Regions from separate parts of the Massilia orientalis genome, predicted to be linked through region 3. Evidence: riboswitches for the same ligand, from Rfam matches in the RefSeq annotation. Region 3 holds a riboswitch; each other region holds the start of a gene.
The links. A riboswitch is a leader RNA that binds a small molecule or an ion and turns the genes downstream of it on or off. The one in region 3 is predicted to bind thiamine pyrophosphate.
Positions count from the first base shown of each region.

Region 1: linked by a shared signal. The riboswitch ahead of QPK29_RS03545 (D-amino acid dehydrogenase) and the one ahead of thiC (phosphomethylpyrimidine synthase ThiC) in region 3 are both predicted to bind thiamine pyrophosphate.
Region 2: linked by a shared signal. The riboswitch ahead of QPK29_RS16725 (TonB-dependent siderophore receptor) and the one ahead of thiC (phosphomethylpyrimidine synthase ThiC) in region 3 are both predicted to bind thiamine pyrophosphate.

Region 1 is NZ_JASNRB020000002.1:324,162-328,914, forward strand. Features, by position in the region: gene QPK29_RS03525 (NAD(P)/FAD-dependent oxidoreductase) at 1-1,208, opposite strand, end outside; gene QPK29_RS03530 (hypothetical protein) at 1,288-1,791, opposite strand; gene QPK29_RS03535 (hypothetical protein) at 1,970-2,641, shown strand; gene QPK29_RS03540 (hypothetical protein) at 2,707-2,835, shown strand; TPP riboswitch at 2,927-3,031, shown strand; gene QPK29_RS03545 (D-amino acid dehydrogenase) at 3,126-4,391, shown strand; gene QPK29_RS03550 (DEAD/DEAH box helicase) at 4,437-4,753, shown strand, end outside.
Region 2 is NZ_JASNRB020000009.1:249,374-254,126, forward strand. Features, by position in the region: gene QPK29_RS16720 (AAA family ATPase) at 1-212, shown strand, start outside; gene QPK29_RS16725 (TonB-dependent siderophore receptor) at 268-2,400, opposite strand; TPP riboswitch at 2,486-2,585, opposite strand; gene QPK29_RS16730 (iron-containing alcohol dehydrogenase) at 2,658-3,815, opposite strand; gene QPK29_RS16735 (DUF535 family protein) at 3,891-4,753, opposite strand, start outside.
Region 3 is NZ_JASNRB020000004.1:151,911-156,663, forward strand. Features, by position in the region: gene QPK29_RS07040 (LysR family transcriptional regulator) at 26-931, opposite strand; gene QPK29_RS07045 (alpha/beta fold hydrolase) at 1,033-1,809, shown strand; TPP riboswitch at 1,857-1,960, shown strand; gene thiC (phosphomethylpyrimidine synthase ThiC) at 2,159-4,072, shown strand; gene thiS (sulfur carrier protein ThiS) at 4,077-4,280, shown strand; gene QPK29_RS07060 (thiazole synthase) at 4,304-4,753, shown strand, end outside.

The DNA of each region.
Region 1 (4,753 bases), on a different contig from region 3:
ATCAGGTGCAGGCTCATGTACATGATGCGCGCCATGAACCCTTCCACGAACAGGCTGGCGCCCCGTAGCGAACCCATCAGGCTGCCCACCGTCGTCTCGCGGCCGATCGAGACGAGCGACCCGTAATCGCGGTAGACGTAGGGATCCTTCTGCGCTTGTTCACCCTTGTCGAGGCGCAGGAACGTCTTGAGCAGGTAGTCGGCCTGCTGGTGCGCGGCCTGGGCGCGCGGCGGCACGGGCTTGCCGTTGCCGTCCGTGCAGGCCGCGCAGTCGCCCAGCGCATACACGTCGGGCACGCCTTGTACGCGCAGGTGCGCGTCCACCTCGATCTGGCCGCCCTTCGCGACCGGCAGCCCCAGCGAACCCAGGAATTCCGGCGCGCGGATGCCCGCCGCCCACACGCACAGGTCGGCCGGATAGACATTGCCCTTGTTGTCGCTGACCTGTTTCGGGCCGATGCCGTTCACGCGGCAATCCGTCACGACGCGGATGGCGCGCTGGTCGAGCAGGCGCGCGGCCGCGGCGGACACCCGCTCGGGCAGCGGCGCGAGGATGCGCGGCGCGCCCTCGAGCAGGGTGATGCGCACGTCGCGCTTGACCTGCAGGCGCCGGAAGCCATACGCGGCATACACGCCGGACGCTTCGCGCAATTCCGCCGCCAGTTCGACGCCCGTGGCGCCGCCGCCGATGATGACGATGTCGAGGCCGGAGCCGCCGGCGCCGTCCTCCTTCTGCTGCTCGGCCTGGGCGAGCAGGCGCAGCAGGCGCAGGCGGAACCGTTCCGCGTCCTCGGTGGCATTCAGGGAAATCGTATATTCGCGCGCGCCGGGCACGCCGAAATAATTCGACGTGCTGCCGACGGCGATCACGAGCGAGCGGTAGCCGAGCGTGCGTTCGGGCAGCACCTCCTCGCCGTCGCCGGCCGCGGTGACGGGGGCAATCGTGATGCGGCGCGCGGCCGCGTCCAGCGCCGTCATGGCGCCGTACACGAAGGAAAAGCCGCGGTCGTGCGCGAGCATCTGGTACGACAGGCCTTCCTGGTGGATGTCCAGCGTGCCGGCCGCCACCTCGTGCAGCGACGGTTTCCACACGTGGTACAGCCGGCTGTCGACCAGCGTCACCTTGTCCGGACCGAGTTTGCGGCCCAGTTTGCAGGCCAGCTCCAGTCCGCCAGCCCCGCCGCCCACGATCACGATATCGCTTTGCAAGCCTGCCTCCGTCGGTCGCGCCCGTCGCCGGGCTCACGCAGGCAGTTTACTACGGGGCGGCGAAACCGCCCGGCACGGATCAGTCGTGGCCGTGTCCGTGGCCCTTGCCGTGACCGTTGCCGTGGCCGTGGCCATTGCCGTGGCCGTGACCGCGGTCCCAGTCGCCGTGGCCGCGGTCGTCGCGGTACTCGACGCGCTCGACGACACGCACTTCGCGCGGGCCGCCGCGGTAGTCGCCGCGGTAGCCGACATGCTCGCGGTAGCGCGGCACATAGGTGTTCGTGTACCACTCGTCGCGCACGAACAGGACCGGACGGCCGCAGGCGCCGTAGCGGCCGCAGTACCTGGCCCAGTGCTTGCGGTGGCCCGGCGGCACGCGCAGGTACACGGGCTCCGCGACGTAGTGCGGCGCCGGCGTGATGATCACCGGCTGCGGCGCGTACACGACGGGACGCGGCACGTAATCGCCGATGTCGATGCGGCCATAGAAGCCGGGCTGGCCGATGCTGACGGAGACGTTGGTCTGCGCCAGGGCCGGGAGGGAGGCGGCGCACAGCGCCACGCCGAAGATCAGGGCTTTCATAGGATGACCTCGTTGTAATGTTTAAATGAAGTTTATCAAACGAAATCATATGCACAATTCGCTGCAACACCTGCTTACATTGTCGTTCCGGGCGGGATTACAACAAACCGCAGCGCAACAATTCCACTGCGGTAAGTGCGCAGCTACAATCGCGGCCTCAACCACTGAAAGGCTATCGATGTTCGCGAAATACACCGTGCTGGCCACGGCCGCCCTGCTGGCGGCGGGTGCCGCCAACGCGCAGGTCGGCGCAACGGCCGACGTCGGCTCCACCGGCGTGGGCTTCCACGTCGTCGTGCCGATGGAAACCTATTTGAACGGGCGCTTCGGCGTCAACTACTTCCGCCACGACTTCGACAAGACGTCCGGCGGCGTCGACTACGACATCAAGGGCAAGCTGCAGACGTTCGACGTGCTGTTCGACTGGTACCTGACCGAAGGCAGCAACTTCCACCTGACCGGTGGCCTCGTCTACAACGGCAACAAGTTCAATGCGAAGGCAAAGCCGAACGGCCTCGGCGGCTTCACGCTGAACGGCCACGCGTACACGGCCGCCGACGTCGGCCTGCTGACGGGCCGCATCGACTACCGCAAGGCGGCGCCCTACCTCGGCATCGGCTGGGGCAACGCGCTGGCCCGCTCGTCGCGCTGGACCACGAACATCGATCTCGGCGTCTTCTACCAGGGCAATCCGAACGTCCAGCTGGCCAGCGTCGGCTGCACGGTGTCGAACACGGTCTGCAAGACCCTCGCCAACGACGTCGCCGTGGAACGCCTGCGCCTGCGCGACGACGTCGATGCGTTGAAGGTCTATCCGGTCGTGCGCGCGAGCATCGGCTACCAGTTCTGACGATGTGACCGGCGCGCCGCGCGCCGCGGCGTTGCGCTACGATGCCGCCAAAGGAGGCGCACATCATGAACCATCGCGCACGCTGGAGCCTGCTGCTCCTGGCCTGCCTCATGCTGGTGGCCTGCCAGGACCGGCGCGAACCGGTGAAACCCACCGTCGTGCTGGCCTCGGCCGCCATCGCCGTCACGGCCTGACCGCGCGCCTGCCGCGCGGCCTTCCCCACTTCCGGCCCCACCGCGGGCCGGTGTCCCGTTGCATCCTCGTGTTAGAATCTTCCCTGCCATAAGGCAACGCTAGGGGTCCTGCAGCCGCCACCGCGGCTGCGGGTGAGAAACACCCTCCGAACCTGATCTGGGTAATGCCAGCGAAGGGAAGCATGCGGATTCCGGTCGCGCACCGGCTCCGGTACTCCCTTGCCGGCTCCACCCGTCGCACTTACGAGGAGCCGCATGCATCATCCCGATATCGACCCGGTCGCGCGTCCATGAACGTGATCGTCCTGGGCGCCGGCGTCGTCGGCACGGCATCCGCCTGGTATCTCGCAGACGCCGGCCACGACGTCACCGTCATCGAACGCCGGAGCGGCGCCGCGCGGGAGACGAGCTTCGCCAACGGCTGCCAGATCTCCGTCTCGCACGCCGAACCGTGGGCCACGCCCGCCGGCCTGCTGAAGGTCGTGCAGTCCCTGGGCCGCGCCGATGCGCCGCTGCTGTTCCGCCTGCAGGCGGACCCGCTGCAATGGCGCTGGTGCCTGCAGTTCGTGCGCGAATGCGCGCCCGGCCGCGTGGCCGCCAACCTGCGCCGGATCGTCGCCATGGCCGAGTACAGCCGCCGCAGCCTGCAGGCGCTGCGTGCGCGCACCGGCATCGAGTACGACAGCCTCACGCGCGGCATCCTGCACTTCTATACGGACGCACGGGAATTCGAGCGGGCCTGCCATGCGGCCGCCGCGATGCGCGACCTGGGCTGCCCGCGCATGACGGTCGATGCCGACGAGGCCGTGCGGATCGAGCCGGCCCTCGCGACCGTGCGCCGCAAGCTCGTCGGCGCCGACTTCACGGCCACCGACGAATCGGGCGACGTCCACCGCTTCACGACGCAGCTCGCGGCGCGCGGCGCGGCGGCCGGCATCCGTTTCACCTACAACACGACCGTCACGCGCCTGCTGGCCGAAGGCGGCCGCATCCGCGGCGTGGAAATCATCGATGCGGATGGCCGGCATCGCGTGCTATACGCGGACGCCGTCGTCGTCGCCCTGGGCAGTTTTTCCGTCGGCCTGCTGGCGCCGCTGGGCATCCGGCTGCTGATCTATCCGGGCAAGGGATATTCCGCCACCTACCCCATCCTCGACCCGGACGCGGCGCCCACGGTCTCGCTGACGGACGACGGCCACAAGCTCGTGTTCTCGCGCCTCGGCGACCGCCTGCGCGTGGCCGGCACGTGCGAACTGAACGGCTACACGCGCGACTTGAACCCCGTGCGCTGCGACGCGATCACGCGCCGCGTGCGCGCGCTGTTCCCGGACGCCTGCGACTACGCCAACCCGACCTACTGGGCGGGCCTGCGCCCGCTGACGCCGTCGAACGTCCCGTACATCGGCCGCACGCGGTTCGCGAACCTGTACCTGAACACGGGGCATGGGACGCTGGGCTGGACGATGGGCTGCGGGTCGGGGCGGGCGATCGCGGACATCGTGTCGGGGAGGCGGCCGGACGTCGACTTCGCATTTACCGGCGGTTTCCAGGCTTAGCGGTTACACTGTCGCCTTTCGAAAAGAATAGCCGCTTCCGCCACCATGTCGTTCGCATCGCTCGGCCTGATCGACCAGATCACGCGCACCCTCGCCTCGCTGTCCTACACCACGCCCACCGCCGTCCAGGCGCAGGCGATACCCGCCGTGCTGGCCGGACGCGACGTCATGGCGGCCGCCCAGACAGGCACCGGCAAGACGGCCGGCTTCGCCCTGCCCCTGCTGCAGCGGCTCGTGATGGACGGCGCGCAGGTGGCGGCCAATTCGGCGCGTTCCCTGATCCTCGTGCCGACGCGCGAACTGGCCGAACAGGTGCACGAGAGCGTGCGCGCCTACGGGGCCGGACTGCCGCTGCGCACGAT
Region 2 (4,753 bases), on a different contig from region 3:
CGGAGGAGGTGAGGCAGCGCGTGCATGCGCAGCTCGTGGACGTGCTGGATACGCGGGGAATTCCGTTTGCGCTGCTGACGGGGGAGCTGGACGCGCGGGTGCGGCAGGTGGAAGCATTGATAGGACCACCCGACGCCCGTCGTTCCCGCGACAGCGGGAACCCATGCCGAGCTACTGAATCCGGTCCCTCGGATACAACGCGATCTGTTTAAACGGGCAGACTCCGGAGAGTCGGCATGGGCCCCCGCTTTCGCGGGGGCGACGAGGTCAGAAGTCGAACTGCGCCGACGCCCGGAACGTCCTCGGCGCGCCCGGCAACAGATAGCCGCCCAGCGCCGGCGTCACATCGCGCCAGTAGAACTTGTCGAACAGGTTCTCCGCCCGAGCACGCAAGGTGACGTTCGTCGTGCCCCATTTCAGGCCGTACGACGCGCCCACGCCGAACACGTGGTAGTCCGGCACGAACACGGTGTTCTCGACGTCGAACGCCTTCTTGCCCGAGTACTGCCACGTGCCGTCCAGCTTCAGGCCCGGGATCGCGGCGACGGCGTACTGCACCCATGCCGTCGACTTGAACGCGGGGACGTCCGTCACGCGCTTGCCGTCGATGCTCGCCTGGCCCGTGCCTTCCTGGCGGGTGTTCAGCGCCATCAGCGACACGCTCCAGTCCAGCGCCGGCGTCGCCCGGCCCTGGGCGGTCAGCTCGATGCCGCGGTGCGTCTCACGCCCGTTGCGGACGAACGTGTTGTTCGCGTTCGTGTATTCCAGGCCCTGGCGGATCTGGAACAGCGCGGCCGACAGGTTCAGGCCATTGTCCAGCGCGGCCTTGGCGCCGATCTCGACCTGGTGCGAACGCTGCGGCGCCAGCACCGAATTCTCATTCGTCGTCTGCATCGGCGCGATGCCGCCGTGCTGCAGGCCGTGGCTGACGGCGGCGTACACGTTCCAGTCGCGCGCGGGGCTGAAGACGAGGCCCACGTTCGGCAGCAGGAACGAGTCGTCGGCGTGTACGTAGCCGGTGGCGTCGTCGACGAATTCGCTGCGCTTGATCTGGACGTGGCGCAGGCCCGCGTGCAGGGTCAGCTGGTTCGTCAGGCTCACGATGTCCTGCGCGAACACGGCGCGTTCCTCGTCGCTGCGGCGCTCGAACACGGGGCCCGTCACGCGGTCGGCCGGCACGTGCGGCGTCACGAGCGGGTGCCAGATGTTGCTGTAGCCGACGTAGTCGTAGACGTAGTCGCCGAAGCTGTCGTGGCGCTCCGAATACGACGCGCCCAGCGTGAGCGCGTGGCGCAGCGCGCCGGTCGCGAATTTACCCTGCACCTGCGCCTGCACGCCCCACGGCGACTTGCGCTCGCCCGTGCTCTGGTAGTCGTAGACGTCGTAGTCGCCGTTGCCGCAGTAGCCCGGATAATAGCCCGCGCCCTCGTTGCTGCAGCCGTAGGGGAACGCGGTGAAGTCGTCGCGCTTGAACCAGTGCTTGTTGCCGGACACGGTGGCGGTCCAGTCCTGCGCCAGCTTGTATTCGAAGCGCAGGCCCACGTTGCTGTCCTTGGTCGTGACGGGGCGCGTCCACGGCTGGTCGTTCAGCAGCATCTTGGCCGACACGCCGGTCGGCAGCGTCGTACCCTGGATCAGCTGGAAGCCGGGCGCCGTGATCTGGGCCTTGCGCTGGTAGTCCATGTCCAGCTGCAGCAGCGCATCCGGCGTGATCTGCCAGTCGAAGGCGGCCGACACGAACTGGCGGTCGCCGTTCGCGCCGCGCACGTAAGGATGCAGGTCGGCGGCGGCCGCGTTGATGCGGTAGCCGAAACGGCGGTCCTCGAAGCGGCCGCCGAGATCGACGGTGCCGTACAGGGTGCCGCGCTCGGACACTTCAACCGTCGCGGAACGCAGCGGTGCATTCGTCGGGCGCTTGGTCACGTAGTTGACGATGCCGCCCGGCGTGGCGATGCCGGCCGTGAGGCCCGCGAGGCCCTTCAGGATTTCGAAGCGTTCCTTGTTCTCCAGCGGAATCTGCGTGTCGCCCGGGATCGCGAAGCCGTCCTTGCGATAGCTGTAGTTGTTGTCGAGGGCGAAGCCCCGGATGGAGAATTGCTCGGCATAGCCGACGGCGTTGTAGGCGTCGGCGACGGATGCGTCGAAGCGCACCGCCTCGGTCGTCGAGCGGATCGACAGGTCCTGCATCTGCGTGCGGCCCATGGAGACGATGGAGGCCGGGGTGTCGAACAGCGACGCTTCGCCGAAGCCGCCGACGCTGGCGCGGTCGACGGCGATGAAGCGGTTGCCCGTCACGACGACTTCGGCGACGGGGTGGGTGGTGTCCTGGGCATGTGCGTTCGCGATGAAGGCTTGCGCGATGGCGTACGCGACTGCGGTGTACTTCAAATGACGGTTCATGGTTTGCTCGTTTTCGCGCGCCGGCGATGGGCGCGCTGCTTTTTCTTAAAAGCCGGAGCCAACGGGGGGAAGGGCAAACAAGGATGGGAACTGCGTTGCGCTTTCCTTCGCTGGCATTATCCAGATCAGGTACGAAGGGTATCTCTCACCCGGGAAGCGAACTCCCAGGACCCCTAGCGAAGGCGCGAGTGTAGCACAACGCGCCTTGTCGTGATGCTTCAGCCAATAGACATGTTGTAAAGCGGATGGTTCCGCGCTCAGGCGGCCCCTTCCAGCGCCGCGCGCGCCACGTCCAGCGTGACCTCGCCGGTCTCGCCCATGCGCGTCATGCCATGCGCTTCCAGTGCGGCAATCACGGCCGGGATCGCATCGCGGCCCAGGCCATAGTCGGACAGCTTTGTCCCTACGCCCATGGCGCGGAAGAAATCTTCCGTGCGGGCGATGGCCGCCTCGATGCGCGCATCCTCGTCGCCCGTGCGGAGATCCCACACGCGGGCCGCGTATTGCAGCAGTTTCTCCCGCTTGGCCGCGCGGCGCACGCGCAGCATCGACGGCAGCACGATCGCCAGCGTCTGCGCGTGGTCGAGGCCGTACAGCGCGGTCAGCTCGTGGCCGATCGTGTGCGTGGACCAGTCCTGTGGCACGCCGGTGCCGATCAGGCCGTTCAAGGCCAGCGTGGCCGTCCACATCAGGTTGGCGCGTACATCGTAGTTCTCCGGCGCGGCCAGCGCCCGCGGACCGTCCTCGACGAGCGTCAGCAGCAAACCTTCCGCAAAGCGGTCCTGTACCTTGGCCTGGGCCGGGACCGTCATGTACTGCTCCATCACGTGGACGAACGCGTCGACGACGCCGTTGCCCACCTGGCGCGCGGGCAGCGTGTAGGTGCGGGTCGGGTCGAGCACGGCAAACTGCGGGTACACGGTGCGCGAGACGAACGCGAATTTTTCCTGCGTGCGCTTGCGTGTGATGACGGCGGCCGCGTTCATCTCGGACCCGGTCGCCGGCAGGGTCAGCACGACGCCGATGGGCAGCGCCGCGCGCACGTTCTTCGCGTGCTGTTCGAGGATGGTCCACGGATCGGCGTCGAGCAGGGCGCCCGCCGCGACGAACTTGGTGCCGTCGATGACGGAGCCGCCGCCCACGGCCAGCAGGAAGTCCACGCGTTCGCGGCGGACGAGCGCGATCGCTTCGGATAACGTTTCGACCGTGGGATTCGGCTCGATGCCGCCGAACTCGAACACGGTGCGGCCGGCCAGCGCGGCCATCACGGCGTCGAACGTGCCGTTGGCGCGGATGCTGCCGCCGCCGTACAGCACGAGGACGCGCGCCTCGGACGGCACCAGCTTGCCGATGCGCTCGATCTGGCCGTCGCCGAACAGGATGCGGGTGGGATTATGAAAGTCGAAGTTGTGCAAGGTGATCCTCTGGTTTTGCTCAGAGGATCATTATCGCGCAGGTGTCCTGCCGGCGTGGGCCAGGCCGGCAGGCTTTCAGGCCGGTTCGGGCACCGCGGCCGGATGCGCCACGTGCGCGCGCGCATGCAGCAGATGGCGCTGGATGACGGCGCGGGACGCGTCACCGATCAGCCGCCAGTGTTCGCGCCGCAGCGCCGCGCGCTTGCGGTGCTTGGACGGCATCTCGGACAACGGCTTCACGTAGAACGGCAGCGGGATCAGGTAGCCGTCGCGCCCCGGCATGTCCTCGCCGCCGAGGATCTTCCAGAAGCCGTCATACGCGTTGGCAAAATGTTTTTCCGGATCGGGATCGTAGGCGATGTGCGCTTCGCTGCGGATCGCGACGACCTTGTCCATGCCGAGCGCCAGCGCGATGCCCTGCATGGCCGCGAAGCAGAAGAAGCTGGGCGAGTTGTTCGGGAAGACCCGTTCGAACGCTTCGAACGCGGCGCCGGAATCGATCCAGCGGCCCTGGTTGCGCGCGATGAACGGGACGACGGGCATGTTGACGCCCACCATGTCGCCTTCCAGCCAGCTGAAGGACAGGCGGTGCAGGCATTTGCCGTCCGCGATGAGGGCGAGGGTGAGGTCGCCTTCGGCATTGCTGCGCGACGCCATCTCGAGCTGGATCATGAACGTGCTGCCCTCGGCCTCCTGCTGCCACAGGGGCAGGCAGCGCTGGCCGTAGACGGCGTCCAGGTAGCTGTCGTTGAACGTCGTTTCTTCGAACCGGTAATGGCTCAGCACGGCCTGCACGCGCTGGCGCGGGCTCAAGTCCTTGATGAGGTAGTCGCGGTGGCTGAGGTGGTGGAACAGGTCGTCGCCGGCGTCTTTCGCGACGTGGTTGCGGTAGACACCCAACTGGCACAGCGCGCGGTGGTCGCGGTAATAGGCCAGCA
Region 3 (4,753 bases):
TTGGAACAACGCCGACAGTATCGCATCAAACGCCGTTCGTGCCCACCGGTCGTGCGAAGTGGCTGGCGAGGAAATCGATCAGCAGGCGCAGCTTCTTCGACATATGGCGCTTGCTCAGGTACAGAGCGTGGATGTCGAGCGCGCCGCTGGCGAAGTCCGCCAGGATTGGCACGAGCTCGCCGGCCGCGACCGACTGTGCGAGCGCGAATGCCGGACCGAACACGATGCCCAGGCCCTCGCGCGCGGACTGGCAGGCCAGCGCCACCGAATTCGTCCGCAGCGGGCCGTCGACCCGGACCGTGACCGGCCCGCCGTCGACCTCGTACCACCATTCGCCCGGCGTCGTCACGCTGCTCAGGTACAGGCAGCGGTGCGCGGCCAGGTCGGACGGATGCGCAGGCGTGCCGTGGCGCGCGAGGTAGGCCGGGGCCGCGCACGTGAGCATCGGACTGGTGCCGAGCCGGCGCGCGACGAGCGAGGAATCCGGCAGACGGCCGACGCGCAGCGCCAGGTCGAAGCCTTCGCCGGCGAGGTCGGCGAAGCGGTCCGTCAGCTCGACGTCGAGCACGATCTCCGGATAGCGGTCGAGGAAATCGGCGAGCGCGGGCGCCAAGTACTGCTCGCCAAACGCGACGGGCGCAGTCAGGCGCAGCAGGCCACGCGGCACGGCTTGCAACTGCATCGCCTCGCGGTTGGCCTCTTCGATATCGCTCAGGATCTGCGTGCAGCGCCGGAAGTAATTCTCGCCGGCCTCCGTCAGCGCCAGCTTGCGTGTGGTGAGCGTCAGCAGGCGCACGCCCAGGCTGTGCTCCAGGCCGCGCAGGTGCTTGCTCACCATCGCGTGCGACAGCCCGAAATGGCGCGCCGCCGCCGCGAGGCTGCCGTCCTCGACGCTCCTGACGAATACGGCCATGCTGGTCACTCGGTCCATGCGATCTCCTACCTGAAGTGTCAGATGATGCCACGAAATACCGGATTATCGTACGATCCGGAGGAAGCTACAGTGCTGCTTCCTTCGACACAGGAGCTGCAATGACACTGGATTTCGAAACCTCGGGCAGCGGCGCGACCGCCCTGCTCTACCTGCACTACTGGGGCGGCTCGGCGCGCACGTGGCGGCCCGTGATCGACGCCCTGCCGGACGACTACCTGCACGTCGCCGTGGACCTGCGCGGCTGGGGCGATTCTCCCAAGCCGGACGCGGGCTACGGCCTGGCCGACATGGCAGCCGACGTGCTCGGCGTGATCGACACCCTGGCACTGGAACGCTATGTCCTCGTCGGCCACTCGATGGGCGGCAAGGTCGCGCAATACGTAGCAAGCGACCGCCCGGCGGGGCTCCTCGGCCTCGTCCTCGTAGCGCCGTCGCCGCCGCTGCCTCTGCCGCTCGACACGGCGCAGCGCACCGCCATGACGCACGCCTACGACGATGCGGCCTCGATCGGCGCCACGCTCGACCACGTGCTGACGGCGGGCCCGCTGCCGCCTGCGCTGCGCAACCAGGTCGTCGAGGACAGCCTGCGCGGAGCGCCGGCTGCGAAGCGGGCATGGCCGCATGAGGCGATGGCGGAGGACATCACGGACCGGGCGCGCCGGATCGGCGCGCCGGTGACGATAGTTTCCGGCGAACTGGATCGCGTCGACCCGCCGGCGGCGCTGCTCACACACTTGCTGCCATTCATCCCACATGCGGTCCTGGAAACCGTGCCGGGACGCGGCCACCTGCTGCCGCTGGAGGCGCCGCGGGCCGTCGCGCATGCGATCCGGCGCGTAATGACCGATCCGATGCCGCGTTTGCAAAGCACATAAAACCCGCGTACACTCCGTCCCGTCGTTTCGTGGACTGCACGAAACGACGCCAATGCTAGGGGTCCTGCGCCGTCATCAACGGCGTGGGTGAGAAATACCCTCTGAACCTGATCTGGATAATGCCAGCGAAGGGAAGCTCGAAAAGTCTACGTGCACGTCGTTCGCACTACGCATCTTCGTACTCCTCCAGCTGGATCGCCGATCTTTCGGGGCACTCCCAAACCTGTTACGCGTTGCATTTTTGTCCTGCGATGCTCGCTGTACTCTCGTACAGCTGCGCTTCTCTGACAAAACTGCGGCCGCTCGCGACGGTTTTGAAGTGCCCCTTAGTGACCAACAAGGAGTGCACTTGAACGCCGATCCGAAATTCCTCTCCGCCAGCGCCACCGTCGACGCCGCCGCTGTCGCGCCGCTGCCCAATTCCCGCAAGGTCTACGTGACGGGCAGCCGCCCGGACATCCGCGTGCCGATGCGCGAGATCACCCAGTCCGACACGCCCGCATCGTTCGGCCATGAACCGAATCCGCCCGTGTGGGTCTACGACACGTCGGGTCCGTACACCGATCCGGAAGCGCAGATCGACATCCGCTCCGGCCTGGCCCCGCTGCGCGCCGACTGGATCCGCGAGCGCGGCGACACCGAAGAACTGGCCGGCCCGTCGTCGCACTACGGCGTCGAACGCCTGAACGACCCGAAGCTGGCCGAACTGCGTTTCAACCTGCAGCGCAAGCCGCGCCGGGCACTCCCCGGCCGCAACGTCACGCAGATGCATTACGCGCGCCAGGGCATCATCACGCCCGAGATGGAATACGTTGCGATCCGCGAAAACCTGCGCCGCCAGGAATACCTCGCCGCGATGGAAGCGGCCGGCCCCACCGGCAAGCGCATGGCGCAGATGATCGGCCGCCAGCATCCGGGCCAGTCGTTCGGCGCCAGCATTCCCCGTGAAATCACCCCGGAATTCGTGCGCGACGAGATCGCGCGGGGCCGCGCCATTCTGCCGAACAACATCAACCACCCGGAATCGGAGCCGATGATCATCGGCCGCAACTTCCTCGTGAAGATCAACGCGAACATCGGCAACTCCGCCGTGACGTCGTCGATCGGCGAGGAAGTCGAGAAGATGACGTGGGCCACGCGCTGGGGCGGCGACACCGTGATGGACCTGTCGACCGGCAAGCATATCCACGAGACGCGCGAATGGATCATCCGCAACAGCCCCGTCCCCATCGGCACGGTGCCGCTGTACCAGGCGCTGGAAAAGGTGAACGGCAAGGCCGAGGACCTGACGTGGGACATCTACCGCGACACGCTGATCGAACAGGCGGAGCAAGGCGTCGACTACTTCACCATCCACGCCGGCGTGCGTCTCGCCTACGTGCCGATGACCGCGAACCGCCTGACGGGCATCGTCTCGCGCGGCGGCTCGATCATGGCCAAGTGGTGCCTCGCCCACCACAAGGAATCGTTCCTGTACACGCGTTTCGAAGAGATCTGCGAGATCATGAAGGCGTACGACGTCGCGTTCAGCCTGGGCGACGGCCTGCGTCCCGGCTCGATCTACGACGCCAACGACGAAGCGCAGCTGTCCGAACTGAAGACGCTCGGCGAGCTGACGCAGGTCGCGTGGAGGCACGACGTGCAGGTGATGATCGAGGGCCCGGGCCACGTGCCGCTGCAGCTCATCAAGGAAAACATGGACCTGCAGCTGGAGCAGTGCCACGAGGCGCCGTTCTACACGCTCGGACCGCTCACGACCGACATCGCACCGGGCTACGACCACATCACGTCCGGCATCGGCGCCGCCAACATCGGCTGGTACGGCACCGCGATGCTGTGCTACGTGACGCCGAAGGAGCACCTCGGCCTGCCCGACAAGGACGACGTCAAGGACGGCATCATCACGTACAAGATCGCGGCGCACGCGGCCGACCTGGCCAAGGGCCATCCGGGCGCGCAGATCCGCGACAACGCGCTGTCGAAAGCCCGCTTCGAATTCCGCTGGGAAGACCAGTTCAATCTCGGCCTCGATCCGGACAAGGCGCGTTCCTTCCACGACGAGACCCTGCCGAAGGATGCGGCCAAGGTGGCGCACTTCTGCTCGATGTGCGGCCCGCACTTCTGCTCGATGAAGATCACGCAGGAAGTGCGCGACTACGCGGCCGGCCAGGGCATCGCCGCGAACGCCGCGCTGGAACAGGGCATGCAGGTGAAGGCCGTCGAGTTCATGAAGCGCGGCGCCGAGCTGTATCACAAGGAGTGACGCCGTGCTGGAAATCGAACTGAACGGCGCCGCGCACACGCTGCCGGCGCAGGCCAGCCTGCACGACCTCGTGGAATCGCTGGGCCTCGCGGGACAGAAGCTCGCGCTGGCCGTGAACCGCCAGGTCGTGCCGCGCGAGCGCTGGCGCGACACGCCCTTGCAGGCGCGCGACCGCGTGGACGTGGTGCGCGCGATCGGCGGCGGCTGATCCTCAACGATACGGAGCAAAACATGACGAATGCAACCTCTGCGGACCGGCCTTTGGTCATCGCAGGCAAGGCCTACAACTCGCGCCTGCTGGTGGGCAGCGGCAAGTACCGCGACCTGGAACAGACCCGCGCGGCGACCGAAGCGTCGGGCGCCGACATCATCACGGTGGCGATCCGCCGCGTGAACATCGGCCAGCACGCGAACGAACCGAATTTGCTCGACATGATACCGCCGGCGCGCTGGACGATCCTGCCCAACACGGCGGGCTGCTACAACGCCAAGGACGCCGTGTACACGCTGCAGCTGGCGCGCGAACTGCTGAACGGCCACAAGCTCGTCAAGCTGGAAGTGCTGGGCGATGAAAAGACCCTGTTCCCGAACATGCCGGAGACGCTGATCGCCGCGCGCGAACTGGTGCGCGACGGCTTCGACGTGATGGTCTATTGCAGCGACGATCCGATCCAGGCGCGC